Regions from separate parts of the Metabacillus sp. YM-086 genome, predicted to be linked through region 1. Evidence: a T-box and tRNA genes for the amino acid it is inferred to sense, from the RefSeq annotation. Region 1 holds a T-box; the other holds one or more tRNA genes.
The links. A T-box is a leader RNA that pairs with one kind of tRNA and senses whether it is charged. The one in region 1 lies ahead of glyQ (glycine--tRNA ligase subunit alpha), so its partner is inferred to be a tRNA-Gly.
Positions count from the first base shown of each region.

Region 2: it has a tRNA-Gly gene. The T-box ahead of glyQ (glycine--tRNA ligase subunit alpha) is inferred to sense a tRNA for this amino acid. The anticodon was not compared.

Region 1 is NZ_JBLUOI010000041.1:30,301-40,907, forward strand. It holds gene ACEWK1_RS16900 (HD family phosphohydrolase) at 1-1,213, shown strand, start outside; gene ybeY (rRNA maturation RNase YbeY) at 1,210-1,692, shown strand; gene ACEWK1_RS16910 (diacylglycerol kinase) at 1,664-2,050, shown strand; gene ACEWK1_RS16915 (cytidine deaminase) at 2,206-2,703, shown strand; gene era (GTPase Era) at 2,693-3,604, shown strand; gene ACEWK1_RS16925 (YqzL family protein) at 3,760-3,903, shown strand; gene recO (DNA repair protein RecO) at 3,937-4,689, shown strand; T-box leader at 4,746-4,919, shown strand; gene glyQ (glycine--tRNA ligase subunit alpha) at 5,075-5,965, shown strand; gene glyS (glycine--tRNA ligase subunit beta) at 5,958-8,021, shown strand; gene ACEWK1_RS16945 (helix-turn-helix transcriptional regulator) at 8,345-8,974, shown strand; gene ACEWK1_RS16950 (pyruvate, water dikinase regulatory protein) at 9,006-9,818, shown strand; gene ACEWK1_RS16955 (YaiI/YqxD family protein) at 10,221-10,607, shown strand, end outside.
Region 2 is NZ_JBLUOI010000049.1:15,447-26,053, forward strand. It holds gene queG (tRNA epoxyqueuosine(34) reductase QueG) at 1-620, opposite strand, end outside; gene ACEWK1_RS18680 (B3/4 domain-containing protein) at 715-1,380, shown strand; tRNA gene ACEWK1_RS18685 (tRNA-Gly) at 1,504-1,577, opposite strand; gene ACEWK1_RS18690 (hypothetical protein) at 1,895-2,275, shown strand; gene ACEWK1_RS18695 (hypothetical protein) at 2,327-2,599, opposite strand; gene ACEWK1_RS18700 (two-component system sensor histidine kinase NtrB) at 2,787-4,028, shown strand; gene ACEWK1_RS18705 (TetR/AcrR family transcriptional regulator) at 4,177-5,085, shown strand; gene ACEWK1_RS18710 (MDR family MFS transporter) at 5,073-6,680, shown strand; gene ACEWK1_RS18715 (STAS domain-containing protein) at 6,759-7,595, opposite strand; gene ACEWK1_RS18720 (hypothetical protein) at 7,782-8,450, opposite strand; gene ACEWK1_RS18725 (carbohydrate ABC transporter permease) at 8,741-9,637, opposite strand; gene ACEWK1_RS18730 (carbohydrate ABC transporter permease) at 9,656-10,531, opposite strand.

The DNA.
Region 1 (10,607 bases):
ATTATATTGTTTAATCTTTGCTATTACGATTTTATTAATGAAAATTGTCAGCTTATTTCAAAAGATCGATTATACACACATTGGTTATATCGTTCCGGTTGCAATGGGAGTTATGCTGGTTAAATTATTATTAAATGAACGATTAGCTATTTTAACTAGTATGATCTTTGCTGTTTGTGGAAGTGTTATATTTAATGAAGGAATAACAGGCAATTTTAACTTTTCTATCGGAATTTATTATCTTTTTGGCTGTCTTGCAGGGGTGTTGTTTTTAGGTGAACATAACCTGCGTTCCAAAATCTTGCAGGCAGGTTTATTTGTTGCTGGAGTCAATGTGCTAGCACTTACAGCCATTATGCTTATTAGAAATGGTGGATATTCTAATATGGAAATATCCTCGTATTTTGTGATGGCATGTGCGTCAGGTCTTGTGTCTTCGGTATTGACAATAGGTTTTATGCCATTTTTTGAAACAGGTTTTGGCATACTATCAACGATGAAGCTAATTGAGTTAGCCAATCCTAATCACCCATTACTAAGGAAAATTTTAACGGAGACCCCTGGAACATACCATCACAGTGTTATGGTTGCTAATTTATCAGAATCCGCCTGTGAAGCTATTGGTGCTAATGGACTTCTTGCAAGGGTGGCTGCTTATTATCATGATATTGGAAAAACAAAACGTCCACAGTACTTCATTGAAAATCAAATGAATATTGAAAATCCACATAATAAGCTTTCTGCACAACTTAGTAAAAATATCATTATTTCCCATGTTACAGATGGCGTGGAAATGTTAAGAAAGCATAAAATGCCAAAAGAATTTGTTGATATAGCTGAACAGCACCATGGGACAACACTTTTAAAATATTTTTATCATCAGGCTAAGCAAACGAATGATTCCATCTATGAGGAGGAGTTCCGTTACCCGGGTCCAAAGCCACAAACAAAAGAAATTGCGATTATCTCAATTGCAGATAGTGTAGAAGCTGCAGTACGCTCAATGTCAAACCCTACTCCTGAAAAGATTGAAAAACTGGTCAGGTCAATCATTTCTGATCGATTACAAGATAATCAGTTAGATGAATGTGATATAACATTAAAGGAATTGGATATTATCGCCAAGTCTTTTTGTGAATCATTAAAAGGAATTTTCCATTCTAGAATTGAGTACCCTGAACTAACAAAAAAACAGAAGGTGAAGAAAGAATGAGATTATCTATCGATAGTCATGATGAAACAAATGAATTAACTGAAAAGGAAATACATACAGTTGAAGAACTTTTGCAGTTTGCTGCTGAACAAGAAGGGATAACAGAAGGTGCTGAGATCTCAGTCACATTCGTTACAAATGAACGTATACAAGAAGTAAACCGGGATTATCGAGACAAAGATCAACCAACTGATGTTATTTCATTTGCTTTAGAAGAGATGGGAGAAGGCGAGGTTGAAATTGTTGGTATAGATCAACCTCGAATGCTTGGAGATATCATTATATCGATTCCTCGGACCAAAGAACAGGCTCAGGATTATGGTCATTCATTTATGAGGGAGCTGGGGTTTTTAGCTGTACATGGTTTTCTCCATCTTTTAGGTTATGATCATATGACAGAAGCTGATGAAAAAGAGATGTTTACTAAACAAAAGGAAATTTTAAATCAATATGGACTTAAAAGATCCGAAACTATCTGAATGGAAGCGTTTTTTTAGAAGCTTTATATTTGCTTGGTCCGGTATTATTCAAACCTTTAAAACGGAGAGGAATTTTCAGATCCATGTTTCTATTTCCTTCATCATGCTAATAGTGGGAATGCTTCTAGGGTTTACAACATTTGAATGGGTTCTTCTCCTGTTTTTACTCGGTGGTATGCTTTCGTTAGAATTGATCAATACCGCTTTAGAGCATGTTGTTGATTTAATTACACCAGATTACCACCCGCTTGCAAAAGCAGCAAAAGACGCTGCGGCTGGAGCGGTTTTGGTATATGCGTTTCTTTCGGTTATAATTGGTGTAATTATTATATGGAGTCATCTTAAATTATTTGTATAGCTATGAGCTGTCAAAGCAAATGGTGAGGCTCCGGAATAATGCAGATAGCTTATCATTGTTAAATTAGGACTTCTTTTACTGAAAAAAGGTTTGTTAACTTTAAAGACAAACCTTTTAATGTATTAAATATACTGTCCGAAGATTCTTACAATTAAATGACAAAGTTTGAATTAGGCGTGAAATCTATCCGAAAATTAGGTAAAATAAAAGAGAGAATTAGTCATTCTCTTAGAGAAAGGAAGAAAGATTTAGTGAACATTGAACAACTCATCGAAGAAGCGAAAGCAGCAAGGGAAATGGCTTATACTCCCTACTCTAAGTTTAAAGTAGGTGCAGCTTTATTAACGAAGGATGGAAAAGTTTATAAAGGCTGCAATATTGAAAATGCTGCTTACAGCATGTGTAATTGTGCTGAGAGAACAGCAATATTCAAAGCATATTCAGAAGGTGACAAAGAATATACAACCATAGCCGTTGTAGCAGATACAGTCAGACCTGTTCCACCTTGTGGTGCTTGTCGTCAAGTAATTGCAGAGCTTTGTCCAAAAGACATGAAAATTGTTTTAACAAACCTCCAAGGTGATGTTTCAGAACTTACAGTTAGCGAATTACTACCAGGAGCTTTTTCAGCGGAGGATTTACATGAATCATAATCAATCTTTCAAATCAGGATTTGTATCAATTATAGGAAGACCAAACGTAGGAAAATCTACTTTTATTAATAGGGTGATCGGTCAAAAAATTGCAATTATGAGCGATAAGCCACAAACAACTCGTAACAAGATTCAAGGGGTTTATACAACAAATCAATCTCAAACAGTTTTTATTGACACCCCAGGAATTCATAAGCCAAAACATAAGCTTGGCGATTTTATGATGAAAGTAGCACAAAACACGTTAAAAGAGGTTGATTTAATTTTATTCATGATTAATGCAGAAGAAGGGTATGGTCGTGGTGATGAATTCATCATTGAGAAGTTAAAACAAACGAACACACCTGTTTTTCTAATTATTAACAAAATAGATCAAATACACCCTGATCAACTGCTGCCTCTCATTGAACAATATAAAGAGTTATATCCTTTTAAAGAAATTGTTCCCATTTCAGCACTGCAGGGAAACAATGTTGACACGTTACTACAACAAATCGAAGCTGTCCTACCGGAAGGGCCTCAGTACTACCCGGAAGATCAAGTGACAGATCACCCGGAACGATTTATTATAACAGAGCTAATTCGAGAAAAGGTTTTACATTTAACAAGAGAAGAAATTCCACATTCCATTGCAGTGGTAATGGATACGCTTGAGCGCCGTGAAAACAATGCTGCAATATATGTTGGCGCAACGATAATTGTCGAGCGTGATTCGCAAAAAGGTATTGTAATCGGTAAGCGTGGGAGTATGCTAAAAGAAGTTGGGCAAAGAGCCCGAGTCGATATTGAAGCATTGTTAGGATCTAAAGTGTTTTTAGAGCTTTGGGTAAAAGTGCAAAAAGATTGGCGAAATAAAGCTTCACAGCTTCGTGATTATGGATTTAGAGAAGATGAATACTAAAGCGTTTAGGATGAAACAATAAACAAAATAATCCTATTCATGAAAAGCATTAGTAAAAATTGTTTAACATGAAATGAAGAAAATAAGGTCAAGATAACTGTAAAGAAATTGGATTTATTGCTTGCTAGTCTTAACAACTGAAAGGTGGGGTTTATATGTTGGATTTTACCTGGAAGGTTTTTTCGCAAACAGGTAGTATTGATACGTATCTTCTTTTTAAAGAGTTAGAAAAGGAGAATGATGAAGGACCCGATTCTCAAGATGATGAACTAGCTGAACTAGATTTTCCAATTTCCTGATCTTGCCTGAACCTTTGAAAGGTGAGGGGAAATTTGCTTCAAAAATGTGAAGGAATTGTTATACGATCTACCGATTACGGTGAAACAAACAAAATAATAACATTATATACGAGAGAACTTGGGAAAGTTGGGGTTATGGCTAGGGGCGCTAAGAAACCTAATAGTCGCCTTACGTCAATCACCCAACTTTTTACGTATGGGACGTTCCTATTTCAAAAATCTAGTGGTTTAGGTGGTCTACAGCAGGGAGAAACAATTTTGTCATTTAGAAGTATTCGAGAAGATATTTTTTTAACAGCATATGCTTCATACCTAGCTGAGTTACTAGACAAAAGTACTGATAACCTAGACAGAAACCCTTTTTTATTTGAATTATTAAAACAAACCCTTCAATATCTAGATGAAGATGTAGATCCGGATATTCTGATTCATATTTTTGAAATGAAAATGTTACCAGTATTAGGGCTGCAGCCTCAGCTTAATGCTTGTTCCATTTGTGGTCAAAAAGATGGAACATTTCATTTTTCGATACGAGAGGGAGGCTTTTTATGTCATCGATGTTTTGAAAATGATCCTTATCGATTACAGATATCTCCGATGACAGTAAAGCTCCTTCGTCTTTTTTATTATTTTGATTTAAACCGATTAGGAAATATTTCTGTCAAACAGGAGACGAAGAATGAATTAAAAATGGTCATCAACTCCTATTATCAGGAATATACAGGTCTAACAATTAAATCAAAGCGTTTTTTAGATCAAATGGATTCTTTAAAGGGAAAGTTATAGAAGGACATTGTTGACATTAGAACAATTTTCAATTAAGATGCAAATATAATTTAACAATTGTTGCGTTGAAGGAAAGAAGTAATTACGATTACTCAATGATAGCGACCTTAGGATGGTGAAAGCTAAGGATTGACCCGTAATGAAAGGCGTTCTGGAGCATATTCATTTAAAGTGGCTTATACATATATAAGCAATTAGGGTGGAACCGCGGGCTAGCTCCCGTCCCTATGTCATTAGTCTGACATAGGGACGGGAGCTTTTTTCATTTAAAAGACTGTTATCAAGGCAGTGTCCTTCGAGTCAGTTTTAAATAAGACCACAAAAGTCATGCTGTTTAAACCCAAAAGCAAAAACTTGTTTTATAAATTAATGGAGGTGTATAAAGATGAATATTCAAAATATGATTCTAACGTTGCAAAAGCATTGGTCTGATCAAGGCTGTGTGCTTATGCAAGCATACGATACTGAGAAAGGTGCAGGAACTATGAGTCCTTATACGTTCTTAAGAAGTATAGGACCAGAGCCATGGAAGGTGGCTTATGTTGAACCATCTAGAAGACCTGCTGATGGACGTTATGGGGAAAACCCTAACAGACTTTATCAACACCATCAATTTCAAGTGATAATGAAGCCTTCACCAGACAATATTCAAGAGCTTTACCTTGATTCATTACGTGCTTTAGGAATTAATCCATTAGAGCATGATATTCGCTTTGTTGAGGATAACTGGGAAAACCCTTCGTTAGGCTGTGCTGGTTTAGGTTGGGAAGTATGGTTAGATGGAATGGAAATCACTCAATTTACTTATTTCCAACAAGTTGGTGGGTTAGAGTGTAAGCCGGTTTCAGCTGAAATCACGTATGGTATTGAAAGGCTGGCATCTTATATTCAAGATAAAGAAAATGTATTTGACTTAGAGTGGACTGATGGATACACGGTGCGTGATATCTTTTTAATGCCTGAGTATGAGCATTCAAAATATACCTTTGAAACGTCTGATACGGATATGCTTTTTCATTTGTTCTCAACCTATGAAAAAGAAGCTATGAGACAGATGGATGAAGGTCTTGTCCATCCTGCATATGATTATGTTTTAAAATGCTCTCATACATTTAATCTTTTAGATGCAAAAGGGGCGATCTCTGTTACTGAGCGAACAGGCTATATTGGTCGTGTAAGAAACTTAGCTAGAAAAGTCGCAAAAACATTTTATGAAGAACGAGAAAAATTAGGCTTCCCTATGTTACAGCAGGAAGGAGGAACAAATCATGAGTAAGAAAGATTTATTAGTAGAGATTGGTTTAGAAGAAGTGCCTGCACATTATGTGACAGATGCAATGAATCAATTTGCAGACAAATTAACAAAATGGCTTGATGAAAAACAGTTATCACATGGCGAAGTGAGAACTTATTCCTCTCCCCGCCGTATAGCCGTATTAGTAAAAGATGTGCTAGAAAAACAGCCTGATATTGAAGAAGAAGCAAAAGGGCCTGCTAAAAAGATTGCTCTTGATGAGAATGGCAATTGGTCAAAAGCTGCAATAGGCTTTACAAAAGGACAAGGCGCTTCTGTTGAAGATATCTACTTTAAGGAAATTAATGGCGTTGAGTATGTCCACGTTCAAAAATTCACAAAAGGGATAGAAGCAAAAACATTATTAACAGAGGCTAAACAATTAATAACGGGATTAACATTCCCAAAAAACATGCGTTGGGGAAGCCAAGAATTACGATATATCCGACCAATTAAGTGGCTTGTAGCCTTATTTGGACAAGAAGTCATTCCTTTTGAAATTGCTGGGGTAAAAACAGATTCATATACATATGGTCATCGTTTTCTAGGAGAGAAAGTTGAAATTGCGATGCCTTCATTGTATGAAACGGTATTACTAGAACAATTCGTTATTGCAAATCCTGTAAAAAGAAAAGAAGCAATAAGTCAGCAGTTGTCAGATCTAGAACAGGAACATAGCTGGGTCATCCCGGTTGACGAGGATCTCTTAGAGGAAGTAAACAATCTTGTTGAATATCCAACTGCTTTGTTTGGGAAGTTTGAACAAGAATATTTATCGTTACCAGATGAAGTGTTGGTTACAACGATGAAGGAACATCAGCGTTATTTCCCAGTAAGAAGCCAAGCTGGAGAATTACAGCCATATTTTATTACGGTAAGAAACGGTGATCAAAACCATCTTGAAAATGTTGCAAGAGGTAATGAAAAAGTGTTACGTGCACGCCTTTCTGATGCAAATTTCTTCTATAAAGAAGATCAGAAGCTCAATATTGAGGATGCCGTAAAAAAACTTGATAAAATTGTTTTCCATGAAGAGTTAGGAACTTTAGGAGAAAAGGTGAAACGAGTTGTTAGCCTTTCTGGCAAATTAGCAGACCTACTTCAAGTACCTTCAAATGAAAAGCAAGACGTGGAAAGAGCTGCGTCTATTTGTAAGTTTGACTTGGTTACACATATGGTGTATGAATTTCCTGAGCTTCAAGGGAAAATTGGTGAAAAGTATGCGAGACTAAGCGGTGAAACAGAAGAAGTTTCTCGAGCTATTAATGAGCACTATATGCCAAGACATGCAGAGGATGCAGCACCTACTTCAAATGTTGGGGCAATTGTTGCATTAGCTGACAAGTTAGACACAATTGTTGGGTTTTTCTCCATTGGGAAAATTCCAACTGGGTCACAGGATCCGTATGCTTTAAGAAGGCAAGCAAGCGGAATTATTCAAATTCTTTTATCGAAGCAATGGACAATTGCTTTGCCAGAGTTATTTGAGCTTGCACTATCTTTTTATGGTGATAAAGGTTCTACTGAAGCGAAAGAAGAATTAAAGTCATTCTTTAGACTAAGATTAAAATATCGTTTAGCCGAAGAAAACATTCGTTATGACTTAAACGATGCGGTTTTAGAATCATCTATACTTGAGGTGAATTCACTTGTTGCACGTGCTAAAGTTCTTCAAGAGGCTTCGGTTGAACCTGAATTTAAGGAAACTGTTGAGGCACTGGCTCGTGTGATGAATATTGCTAAAAAAGGAAATAACTTAGATATTAATGAAGATTTATTAGAAAGTGAGCATGAAAGATCACTTTATAATGCATATCTTCAAGCAGTTAATCAGTTAAACAATTTTAAATCTGTAGAAAAGATCCGAGAAAATTATGTTATTTTAGCAGAATTGAAACCGGTAATTATTGATTATTTTGATCATACAATGGTTATGTCAGATGATGAAAATGTAAAGGCGAATCGTCTGGCCCAAATGGTCAAACTATCTCAATTAATAGAATCCTTTGCAAAAATGAATGTCATTTTAGTAAAGTAATGATTAAATAGGAAGGGACTGACTTAATCTTTGTCAGCCCTTTTTCTTTAGCTACAAGGTATTAAAGCTGAACAATATGCTTTTCATAATAGGTAGATAGTATATAATCGACATATGGATAAAAACCATTTGAAGCCTTATCTAAGTATTAATGTGTTATACACAAGAGATTTAATGTTATTATATTAATTAAGGATCTTTTATAGATTGTTATTAAGAGGCTCTTTGATCCGCTGTTTAAGGTTGATTTAGCGGAAAATGAGCAACCTTGCAAAGTGTTTGGAAAAGCCATAATGAAATAATACATATCTAATAGTAAGGCGGTGAGTCTTATAGAACTAAATAAAAGGCAAGAACAAATTGTCGAAATCGTTAAAGCTAATGGTCCAATTACAGGCGAACAAATTGCTGATCAATTAAATTTAACAAGAGCTACCCTTCGTCCGGATTTAGCTATTTTGACAATGGCTGGATATCTAGAGGCACGACCACGTGTAGGATATTATTTCACAGGTAAAACAAATACCCATTTGATTATGGAAGAGCTAAAGAGTCTTCAAGTTAAAGACTATCAATCCATTCCAATTGTTGTAAATGTTAATGTTTCTGTTTATGATGCCATATGTATGATGTTCCTAGAAGATGTTGGAACACTATTTGTAGTTGATGAACAATCGCACTTAATAGGAGTTCTTTCTCGTAAGGATTTACTTCGAACAAGTATTGGAAAGCAGGAACTTACGACGATCCCGGTAAATATTATCATGACACGAATGCCAAATATAACTGTTTGTAGGCCTGAAGATTATATTATAGACGTAGCTCAAGTTCTCATAGAAAAACAAATCGATGGTTTACCGGTTGTAAAAGATACAGATCAGGGTCTTGAAGTTATTGGGAGAATTACGAAAACAAATATGACGAAAATACTTGTTAGCTTTCTTAATGAATAATATGGCTAACTGTTGAAATGGGGAATAGAATATGAGTTATCAATTGATTTATGTAGTTTCGGACTCTGTAGGTGAAACTGCTGAACTAGTAGTTAAGGCAGCGGCAAGTCAATTTAATGGAGCATCAGCTAATACGAAAATCAAAAGAATTCCCTACGTTGAGGATAGAGGAACAATTATTGAGGTTCTTTCGTTGGCAAAGCAGGAAAAAGCTATTGTGTGCTTCACATTAGTTGTACCAGAATTAAGAGAATTTCTAATTGAAGAAGCAACGAGACAAGGTGTTGTTTATTATGACATCATTGGTCCTCTTATTGATAAGATGGAAACTTCATATGGGATAACTGCAAAATATGAGCCAGGAAGAGTACGAAAGTTAGACGATGATTATTTTAAAAAGGTTGAAGCTATTGAATTTGCTGTTAAATACGATGATGGCCGTGACCCAAGAGGGATATTAAAGGCTGATATTGTTTTAATAGGCGTGTCCAGAACTTCTAAAACTCCACTTTCTCAGTATTTAGCTCATAAGCGGTTCAAAGTGGCAAATGTACCGATTGTTCCAGAGGTTGAGCCACCTGAAGAGCTTTATAAGGTCTCAGCACAAAAGTGTATCGGATTACGTATCATGCCGGAGAAATTAAACAATATCCGTAAAGAAAGGCTAAAATCATTAGGTTTAAATGATGAGGCCTTTTATGCGAATATTGATCGCATTAAAGAGGAATTGAATTATTTTGATAAAGTGGTTGACAAAATAGGCTGTAAGGTTGTGGATGTTTCAAATAAGGCGGTTGAGGAAACGGCAAATATTATTGCTAACTTTATGAATAACCAAAATTAAAGACTGGTAAAGGGAATAAATTCCAAGGGGTGGCTGTAATAGTCATCCTTTTCCTTCGTGTTCTTTGTTTCATTTGTCAAATGGTGATATTTTACGATTGATTACGACAAAAAAACAATAGAAATTTATGAACCTTTGTATTATAATAAAAAATTGTGATAAAAAATACTTTTTTTAGGTTTAGAACTTGACATATGGGAATAAACTATTAATTGTAAACTGTCAAGATATTATATAAAAAAAATTTCGACAAAAGGAATTTTAGAACGTTCTCTCGAATAGTAACGATCAAAGGTGTGAAATAAGAAGGAATTTTCGGAGTGATGTAGAATAGAGAAATATGACGAAAAAAATAAAAAAATTTATGTAGATGCTGATGCTTGTCCAGTTAAAACGGAGATTATGGATCTTGCGGGAAAGTATAACATTCATGTCATATTTGTTGCTTCTTATAACCATACAACAGGTAGAACTTATGGAGGAGAATGGGTTTTTGTTGACACGGGTAAAGAAGAAGCTGATTTATACATAGTAAACCACGTCAATAAAAACGACATTGTTATTTCGCAAGACATTGGTTTAGCGGGCTTATTAATAAGAAAAGATGTTATTTTCATTACCCCAAGGGGAAAACAATATACAGAAGCTAATATTGATACAGCTCTTCAATTTCGATACTTGTCTGCCATGGAAAGAAAAGGAGGCAAATATACGAAAGGACCAAAAAAGTTTACAGATGATGATACTTTAAATTTTATCACAAATTTAGAAAAAATTTTGTCGAAACAT
Region 2 (10,607 bases), on a different contig from region 1:
CCACCTTGTACTAAAGCACCTGTTGGACAAACATCGAGGCATTTTGTACATGAGCCACATTGATCTTCCATTGGAGTATCTGGCGGAAAAGGAAAGTTTGTAATCATTTCACCTAAATAAACATAAGAGCCAAATTCAGGCGTGATAATTGAGCAGTTTTTTCCACTCCATCCAATACCTGCCCGTTCCGCAACTGCACGATCGGAAAGCTCACCTGTATCAACCATCGATTTCACTTGAATATCAGGTACTTTTTCTTTTAAAAACACTTCTAATTTATTTAACCTGTCACGCAACACATCATGGTAATCCTGCCCCCAAGAGGCACGACAAAATATACCACGTCTTTCTTCTTTTGTACTTTTTGGAGCGTTTTTCATTTTTGAAGGATAAGCAAGAGCAATGGATATGATTGAACTTGCCTTAGGTAAAAGTTTAATAGGTGCAACACGTTTCTCAATATCTGACTCCTCAAAGCCTGATTGATAGCCAAGCTCCTGTTGTGTAATCAACCTTTGCTTTAGCTCTTCAAACATATTCGCGCTTGTAAATCCAATTTTATCGATGCCTATTGTTTTACTATATTCAATAACTTCCCTTTTAAATTCTTCAATATTCATTGCTCTTCCCTCCTTTAAAGGTCACATATTCTAAGTTTTTTCTTCTACTATGGTAAAATAACACCACATTCAATGTTTGTGGAGGTATGAATTAATGGAAATGACCGTTCAAGATCAACTCAACCAACTTAACAAAGACTTTAAAATTGGCATTGTGGAATATCGGGGTATTCACGTTGGAGATTCTCCTCAAATGCTCAAAGGAAGATTACAGCTATTCCAAGAATCTCTTTATTTTGATTATGTTGATAAGAAAGTAACGGATATCCCAGCCATCCTAGAATGGCGACAACTATTTAAAGCAATAGGAACAGACCCTAACCGATACCGCCCTTCAAGTGAAGCATTATATCGACGGGTTCAGAAACAGCAATATCTTCAACCGTTCAACTCTGCAGTAGACTTAAATAACTTTTTATCTCTTCAATACCAAATTCCCCTAGGGATTTATGATAAAGATAAGCTTATTGGGGATGTTAAAATCAAGATAGGTAGTGAAGAGGATACCTATCTTGCCATCAATGAACGTGAAGTTTCTTTTCATAACAAATTAGTTTCAGAGGATCATCAGGGTCCATTTGGAAGTCCTTATGTGGATTCAAAAAGAACCACTGTAACATCTAACACAACAGAAGCTTTACATATTGTTTATTTAAACCCTTCTCTTTCTGAAGAGAGGTCTTTAGAACTATTACAAGCATTATCTAGTATGTTTACACAAATACATGGCGGAGACGCAACATATAAGATCATCAAGTAACTCGAAGGATTTATCCCTTCGAGTTACTTCATTATTTGATAGCAAAATCAATGACATAATAAAAAACGCAATGCATCGTTTATCTAAGAAACGAGACACTGCGTTGTAACCAATTATTATGTATGGAGCGGGTGAAGGGAATCGAACCCTCATCATCAGCTTGGAAGGCTGAGGTTTTACCACTAAACTACACCCGCGAATAGGTACATTATATCAAGTATATTTATGTGATGCAATACCTTTTTGAAAATATTGTCGAAGCATGTCGAACATTCTTCATAATTTACTTTAACATTATATAATCTTTCAATATGATAATCAAGGCTTTTTATATTTTTTTCAGATGTTTCAGTAAATCTTACGTGTGTGCCGCAATAAACCTTTCATAAGACCGTACATCCATACTTCACTTCATTAGACGGTCGCCCATTCTTGCTAAACATATTCCCAAGTGGCTAGGTAAACACATATAGTACAGAGAAACTGAAATAACATTTGGGAAGGATGAAATGAAATGAGACATAGAGATGCAAGATTATCAGATGGACGCTTTGGTTATCCAGGTGGATTTGGTGGTTTCACAGGCGGATATGGTGCAGGTCCTGGTTACGGCGGTTATCCTGGTGCTGGATATGGTGGTTATGGCGCAGGATATGGTGGTTATGGCGCAGGATATGGTGGTTATGGCGCAGGATATGGTGGTTATGGCACTGGATTCGGCGGTTACCCTGGCGCTGGATACGGATACGGTGCAGGATATGGTCCTGGATTCGGAGGATATGGCGCTGGTGGTGTAGGACCACTTACTACTGGACTTCTAGGTCTTGGTGCAGGGCTTCTAGGTGGAGCTGTACTAGATGACGGTCCTTTCGGCAGAGGATATTATCATTACTGAAATAGATAGTAAAGGGGCAACTAAGATGTTGCCCTTTTTTCAATCCATCTATCACAAAAACCGAACGATACTAACAACTAACGCTCCGATACTTACTCCGGTACCAAGAATCCACTTAATTAATGATAAATGACTTTTGTTGAGTTGACGTTCAATTTCTTCTTGTGTCGCAATATTTTTTTCAGCTAATAGACCATCAACAACAGCTCTTACATCATTCTCATCCAAAGAATTCGAATGAAATTCTTCTATATGCTCTATTTGTTGTTCTAGCTCATGAATTTTCATCTCAAGTTCATGCACCTTCTCCTCAACTTCTCCCATTTGTATGACCACCTTTAGAAAGTTTCTTATTATTCTATTCAGCAAACAATCAATTCGAATGGGTGTTGGTGCAATTGTTTAATGCATGACATGGTATTCGGTATGGGCAATAGCTAGCAATTGAAAAAAAGAATAGGATATACTAACCTTATAATGATTGCAAATGTGTCTTACAAGGAGCAAAAAAATGGTAGATGAGCTTAAGCATGACCTCGAAATTGAAAAATTAAAAAACGAAAATGCTTTACTAAAAGAACTCCTAAGTGAACTTCCTTTTTCGTTTACATATGTAAATAAACAACATAGCAAGTTAGTTGCTAAAGAAGGTAACTCCAAACAAATACTTATTCAAAAAGCAAACACTAATTCACATACCCGTGATGAATTTATTATTTCAACCACTTACGATCAGTTTGCAGAAACTGAACTCTTCCTTTCCTCTATCTTTGATTTTGTTCCGCACCATATTGTTTTTGTTGATGGTGATGGACTCATAACGTTATGTAATCTCCAAACTGCTAAAGATCTAGGTGTAGACCGGGATAAAATAATTGGTAAACATATAAGAGAGCTCTTACAACTTCCAGACGATCAAATCGAACTACTTGAAACGATACGAACAGGTATTGAAATGAAAGATAAAGAAGTACTAGATGTAAATTACGGGCTTATTAATACTCGTATTTTATGGAATACAGATGGATCGATTAAACGAGTATTAGGTACTTTTTATTTTCTTAACGTCATAAAAGAAGCTGAGAAGCAAGCGCTCGCCGGAAGAATTGCTGCTGGCATCGCACATGAAATTAGAAATCCTCTTACAACAGTCAGAGGGTATTTACAATTACTAAAAGATAAAACCAACACTGAAGTGTCACAACTTTTCACTGATATTCTCATTCCTGAGATAGATCGAGCAAATAAAATTATTAGTGACTTTTTGAGTATTGCAAAGCCTTCATCTAGCTCTAGACAAATGATCAACCTGCATAAGTTTCTCAAAGAATATTTGGGGAAATTTCTAGAAAGTGAGGCATTACTATATAACACAAAGCTGGAATATATCCTTGATTCATCAACAACAAAAGCAATGATAAAAGGAGATCAGGAGGAATTGCTACAGGTGTTTATGAACTTATTCATAAATGCTATCCAAGCTAGATCTGATCAACCTTTGGTTATAACAATTGAGACAATTGTTGTTGATCATCATCTTGAGATTTTGTTTCGTGATAATGGGAAAGGTATTCCACCTTCTCTTTTACCTCATATATTTGATCCATTTTTCTCAACAAAAGATGATGGTACTGGATTAGGCCTATCTGTTTCAAAGAAAATCATTGAAAATCACGGTGGGCTAATGAAGGTAACAAGTGACAAAGCAGGAACAACATTTATCATCAGTTTTCCTTTTTCATTGGCAACATAACAGCGAGAAATCGCTGTTTTTTTATTAGTAATTCTTTCATTAACTATTTATTCTTGACTTAAGCTTGTCTCTACTCTAAAATTCACCATGAACTCATTAGTTTTCTATGTAAACCACTTAGTTTTCTTCAAAAGGATGTGAGTAGATATTGGACGAAAAGAGGAAGCTATTAATCGATGCTGCAACTAAAATTTTTTCTAAAAAAGGATATTTCTCAACATCAGTTCAAGAAATTGCGGAACAATGCTCAATGTCAAAAGCTTCTTTATATAAAGTGTTCTCATCTAAAGAAGAATTATTTATAGAGGTGTTTGAGTATCACCAAAATATGATGTTTCAAAAAGCATTTCGTTATTCCACTGATGAATCATTATCACCAAGAGAACTTTTACTCAAGCAATTAAGTACACAAATTGAAGACTTTATTGAGCGAAAAGATTTTATCCTCATGCAGTTAAAGGATGTGCCGCTTTCTGAAAACAGTGACTTTAGATTATTAATGCAAAGGATGAGATTCAGAATTACACAGTGGCAAAAGGAGTGCCTTCTGCAGGCATATGGAAATCATATTAATCTATATTGCTGGGACCTAACCATAACTCTACAAGGATTAATAAAGGAATTCCTCTCCATCCTTGCTAATAAAAATGAAAAAGTTAATGTTCAAGCTATATCAACCTATATAGTTGATCGTTTAGATTCAATAGTAAATGATTTGTTAACCACTAGACCAAATCCACTTTTAACAGAGGAAAGAATTTTACACTTTTTAAACCTTACTAATAGTTCTTCTATCTCTAAAACGGATGAAATTGACAATCAATTTTTAATTATCGAAGATTACATAAGTAGCTATCACAATGAAGAAACAAAAAATAATCTTACTTCATCTCTTAATCTGTTAAAAGATGAAGTAAAGGCCCAAAAGCCTCGAAGTTTTTTAATTGATGTTCTTTTACATTACTTTGAAAAGGAAGAAGGGCTAACACAAATCACAACAAAGCTTCGCTCTCTTATCACTGAGTTGTATACAGGAGGTAACGAATGGAACACTTAGATAACAGACAAAAAGTTATGATTATGATTGCCATTATGTCAGCCATGTTTTTTGCTGCAGTTAACATGACAATCGTAGGTACTGCTTTACCAAAAATCGTCTCTCAAATAGGTGGAATGGAATACTTTGACTGGGTATTTACCGTTTATATGTTAACATCCACAATTACTGCTATGTTAGTTGGTAAATTGTCTGATATATACGGTAGAAAAATATTTATCCTAATTGGTATCACCATCTTTATGATTGGTGCCTTTTTATGTGGAACCGCAGATGATATTCTTCAATTAATCCTATACCGAGGGCTTCAAGGCTTTGGTGGTGGGATGATTATGTCTTGTGCGTTCACAACTGTTGGAGATTTGTTTGCCCCTCGTGAACGCGGGAGATGGCAAGGACTTCTTGGTGGTGTATTCGGACTTTCAAGTTTATTCGGTCCAACACTTGGTGGATATATTGTTGATAATTTTGACTGGCACTGGATTTTCTGGGTATTCCTTCCGATCGGATTTTTTGCCTTTGCTTTAATATTTAAATTATATCCATCTCAAAAGGCAAAAGAGAGAGAATCAATTGACTTTCTTGGTTCGATTACATTAACAATTACAATCGTTTCATTATTATTAGGGTTTACATGGGCAGGAGATAAGTATGAATGGGCTTCATTTGAAATTATTGGCTTATTTTCACTTACAATCATATCTTTAATTGCCTTTATCATGATTGAACTAAAAGTGAAAAGCCCTGTTCTTCCTCTTTACTTGTTTAAAAATAGTGTTTTCTCTGTATCTAATATAGCGGGAATGCTCATGGGAATGGGAATGTTCGGTACAATTATGTATGTTCCGTTTTACGTTCAAGGGGTTCAAGGGGAATCAGCGACAGTCTCCGGATTAGTTGAAATGGTCATGACCATTTCAATGGTTACCTCGAGTATTATTGTAGGTAACTTAATTACGAAGACAGGGAAATATAAAATTTTTGCCCTTCTTGGATTAATAATTATGGCAGTAGGACTTGTGTTAAATTCTACACTGGAAGTTGAATCAACTCTCACACGATTAATTCTTCAATTAATTGTTGTAGGAATTGGACTTGGCGTCAATATGCCTGTGTTTAATATCACTGTACAAAATGCTGTGAGTCATAAGTACCTTGGTGTTGCAACATCAGCGATGCAAACATTTAGACAAATAGGAGGTACAATTGGGGTTGCTTTATTAGGATCTGTTATGGGAAACAAAATGACAGATGAGTTAGCAAGCACTCAAGGAGAAAATATTCCTGCGCCACCTCCAGAAATGGCTGAAAACATGGCACAACTACAAAATCCACAAGTATTAATGGATACAGAACAATTAGAAGCCATTCGCTCAGAATTACCTGTAGAAATGACTCCTTTCTTTGATCAGTTTATCCAGCTATTAAAAGAAGCTTTAAATACTTCTTTAACAACTGTATTTATCGTATCTGCTGGTATTGTTTCACTCGCCTTCATTGTCACTCTTTTCCTTAAAGAGATTCCATTGAGAACAACAAATAACGATGATGAAGAAACAGAAGATCAAAACAAAGAATTTGTGGCTAATCATTAATGCAAATTGAGGTACGGCCTAATCCTTATAGATAAATAAGAGGATGAGCTTAATTGCTCATCCTCTTTCTTAATTAATTCAGGATTTTTTAATGCCAAGTTCATGTAAGGCCTGCATCATTGTAGCCTTTGTCTTAATATCTCCAAAATGAATTCCTAGCTTTACAACAGTTTGAGCAATTTCCGGGCGAATTCCTGTTATGATCACTTCTACACCTGTTAATTGTAATGCTTTTACAACTTGAAATAATTGATTGGCCACCATTGTATCAATAATTGGAACACCAGACACATCTAAAATTAGATTGGATACACCTAATCTTGCAGATTCATGTAATGAGATATCCATAATTAATTTTGCACGATGTGTATCTACTGCCCCAACTATAGGAAGCACTACAATACCTTTTACAATAGGAACTACAGGTACAGAGAGTTCCTCAAGTGCTGTATAAGCTACATCCATTAACTTCTGATTATGCTTTTCAAATTCCTCACCAATAATTCCGCAGACTAAATCTAATAACGGATCAATAATTTTAGAAACATCAAGCATCGTAATAGGAGCGAATTCCCTTTTATTTAACTCTTTAGTAAAAGCATCCCAGATAACAGTTCGATATAAATAGATCCCTCTTAATGTGCTGCTTAAAGAAATATTATCCCTTATCGCAATTTGTGCAGCCTCTCTTCCCCAACAGATCACCTTTTCTCTTATCTCATCAAGGTTACCATAAAGAGCCTCACCAAAATAACGAATGAGAGTGGCTCTATACTTGATACGTTCTGCTATTGGCATCTTCGACAATTCAATCTGCTTCATAAGAACGGTATCCTTTTGAAAAACTACTTTTTTTGCAAGTTCTAAGTCATTCTCAACAATTTTTTGCCCTATGTACTTTAATTCTTCCTTCATGACTTTAGATCTCCTTAAAACTTAGTTTTTTCGAACATATCTATAATGAATGTCATACTTTTAAATACAGAGTATATGATTAAATCCCTTACAAAAGAAGAGAAAAAAATAAAGCTTCATTCCCAACCAAGAAGCTTTATTTTCGTTATTAGCTGTTGTTTGTTTATAAGAGTCGTTTAATGCGTATCACTCTGTAGTTTGTTCATCCTCATGCTCAGCCTCTAATGCTGATTCGATTTCTACCTGTAATTCTGCTTCACTTTTTACTTCCTGCTGCTCTTCTTCCACTTCGCTAAATACCTGTGACCAATCATTTTCTGGATCAAACATACCTTCTTCAAGTTCATAATCATTTAATTCACTATTTAACTCATATAAAATCCTATAAACATGGTATATATTTTTCTGACTTTCAGATTGACTATATGCCTGATTTATTCGAATTAATACTTGCAGCAAATCTTGAGCAACAGAATTACTGGAATCTAATTGTTCAGGTAATAGTTCATCAATTTCTGAAACTCGTTCTTGTAGTTCATTCTTAACACTCTCTGTGACCCAATCTTCCGGATACTGATCTTGAGGGCCATTTTGTCTGGACTGAACAAAAAACTGACCATTAACAATGGATTGAAAATAAGAAAATTGTTTTTCAACTAATTCTCCAGCCTTTTGATCAAATTCACTATTTTCTTCAGTTTCTTCTGTATCAGTTGATTTTTCATCCTTAACTGAACTGCTTGAAAAAGAACCATTGACACGATCATTTCTATTAGATTCAATATAATTTAAAAGGAAAATACTTATTCCAATAATGAAAATACCAATTAAAATATATAACCTTTTCTTATTCAATTTAAACTTCCTTTCTATGACTCTTCGTATATCGTAATATATTTATAGGGAAAATAATACATAATTTTATAGCAGTCTAATATTTTCCAATTATACAATAAACCTATATGTATAATACATCATGTCCATAATAGTTCTCCATAGCTTTTAAATGACCTTCCCCAAGATTGTAGATTTCCTTTAACTTCATGAAAAAAGGCCCCAACATTTCTGCTGAAGCCTTAACGATATCTTTAAATACCTTTTTTTTTCGGCAAAAAGGCCAACTCCTATTCGAGTTAGCCCCACTATTACCCTTTTACTGAACCTGCTGCAATTCCTTCAACAATTCGATCACTTAATATGAAATAAGCAATTAATACTGGGATAATACTAATCATTAATGTTGCACCAATTGCTCCCCAATCTGTTAAATATTGCCCAACAAAGTTGTTTACCCCAACTGTAATGGTTTTCCATTTATCAGAGCTTAAGAAGGTATTTACGAATACAAATTCGTTCCAGTTGTAAATCATGTTAATAATGATAGTTGTTGAAAGAACAGGCACCGTCATTGGGAGTGTGATTTGGAAGAAGATTCTATGAATAGAGCATCCATCCATAACAGCTGCTTCTTCAATCTCCCTTGGAATTGATCTATAAAAACCTGTTAAGATCATGATTGTAATTGGTAAATTAAACGCTACATACGACAAAATAATTGCAATTGGATTATCAATTAGATTAACTGATTTAAAGATATTAAATAATGGAATTAATGTTGAATGTAGCGGAATCATATATCCTGCCATAAACAAACCAAGCACTAATCCACTTAGTTTCCAATACATTCTTGTAATAGCAAATGTTACAAAGCTAGCAAGAATAACAGTGATAATAACGGCTAATATTGTGTATAGTACACTATTAAAAAAGTAGACATCGATATTACCTGTTGTCCAAGCCTTAACATAGTTTCCCCATTGTGGATCTTGTGGTAGTGCAAATGGGGACATGCCAAATACCTCTTGATTAGTTTTTAGTGAAAACATAAATAACCAGACTAACGGATACACTTGGACTATTGCAATGATCCCTAGAATTAAGTAAAGAACTCCATATCCAATTCTTCTTCCAAGTGATTTATTTGTTTTATAATTAGCAGATAGGGTCGTATTTTTTTGTGTTTCATTTAAAACATTTGACATTGTTGTTACTCCCCTTTCCTAGTATATATCTTCTTTTGAAGAAAGTAATTTTTGAATCAACCATGTCATCACAAGACAGATAATTAATAATCCAAATCCAATTGCACTTCCGTAGCCAAAGTTATATTTACTAAATGCTTCCTTATACATATAGGATGCCATAACCTCACTGGCACCGTTTGGTCCACCGCCAGTTAAAACAAAGATTAAATCAAAGTATTTTAAAGAACCAACGATTGCTAAAATGACCATTACCTTAATAACACCTGAAATTAAAGGCACCTTGATTTTATAAGCAATTTGAATTGGTGTAGCTCCATCAATTTTAGCCGCTTCTATAAGTTCTTCTGGTACGTTTTTCAATGCTGCATAGAAGATAATGATATAAAACCCAGCATATTGCCAAACTATTGGAATAAAGAGTGCATATAAAACAATGTTCGCATCCGCTAACCAAACTGGTGGATTATCAACACCTAGCATGACTAATAATCTGTTAATCATTCCATTTGTTGGATCAAACATTTTTGCCCATAATTGACCAATTGCAACAGAAGATAATAACATTGGAATAAGGTAGATCTTTCTTAAAAAGTTAGCTCCTTTAATTTTACTTGCTAAAATAAGCGATAAAATTAAATACCCAACAAGACTAATAGTCGAGAAGATTCCTAGTAAAATAGAATGCCATGTACTTTGCCAGAACATTTTATCTTTTACTAATTCAATATAGTTTTCTAAACCAATAAAAGTCATATCACCTATGCCGTTCCAGTCCATAAGACCATAATAGCCAGTTAAAACAATTGGGATATAAATTAATAGAAGAATAAGCAGCAAAGCAGGAAGTACATAAAGGCTGATTACTAGTTTGTTCGACATTACATTTTTCATTTCTTATACTCCCTTCTTAATCAAATGTAGACTAAGTATTTTCAATAGGTTCGAGGGTTTTTAAAGATACTTTCAA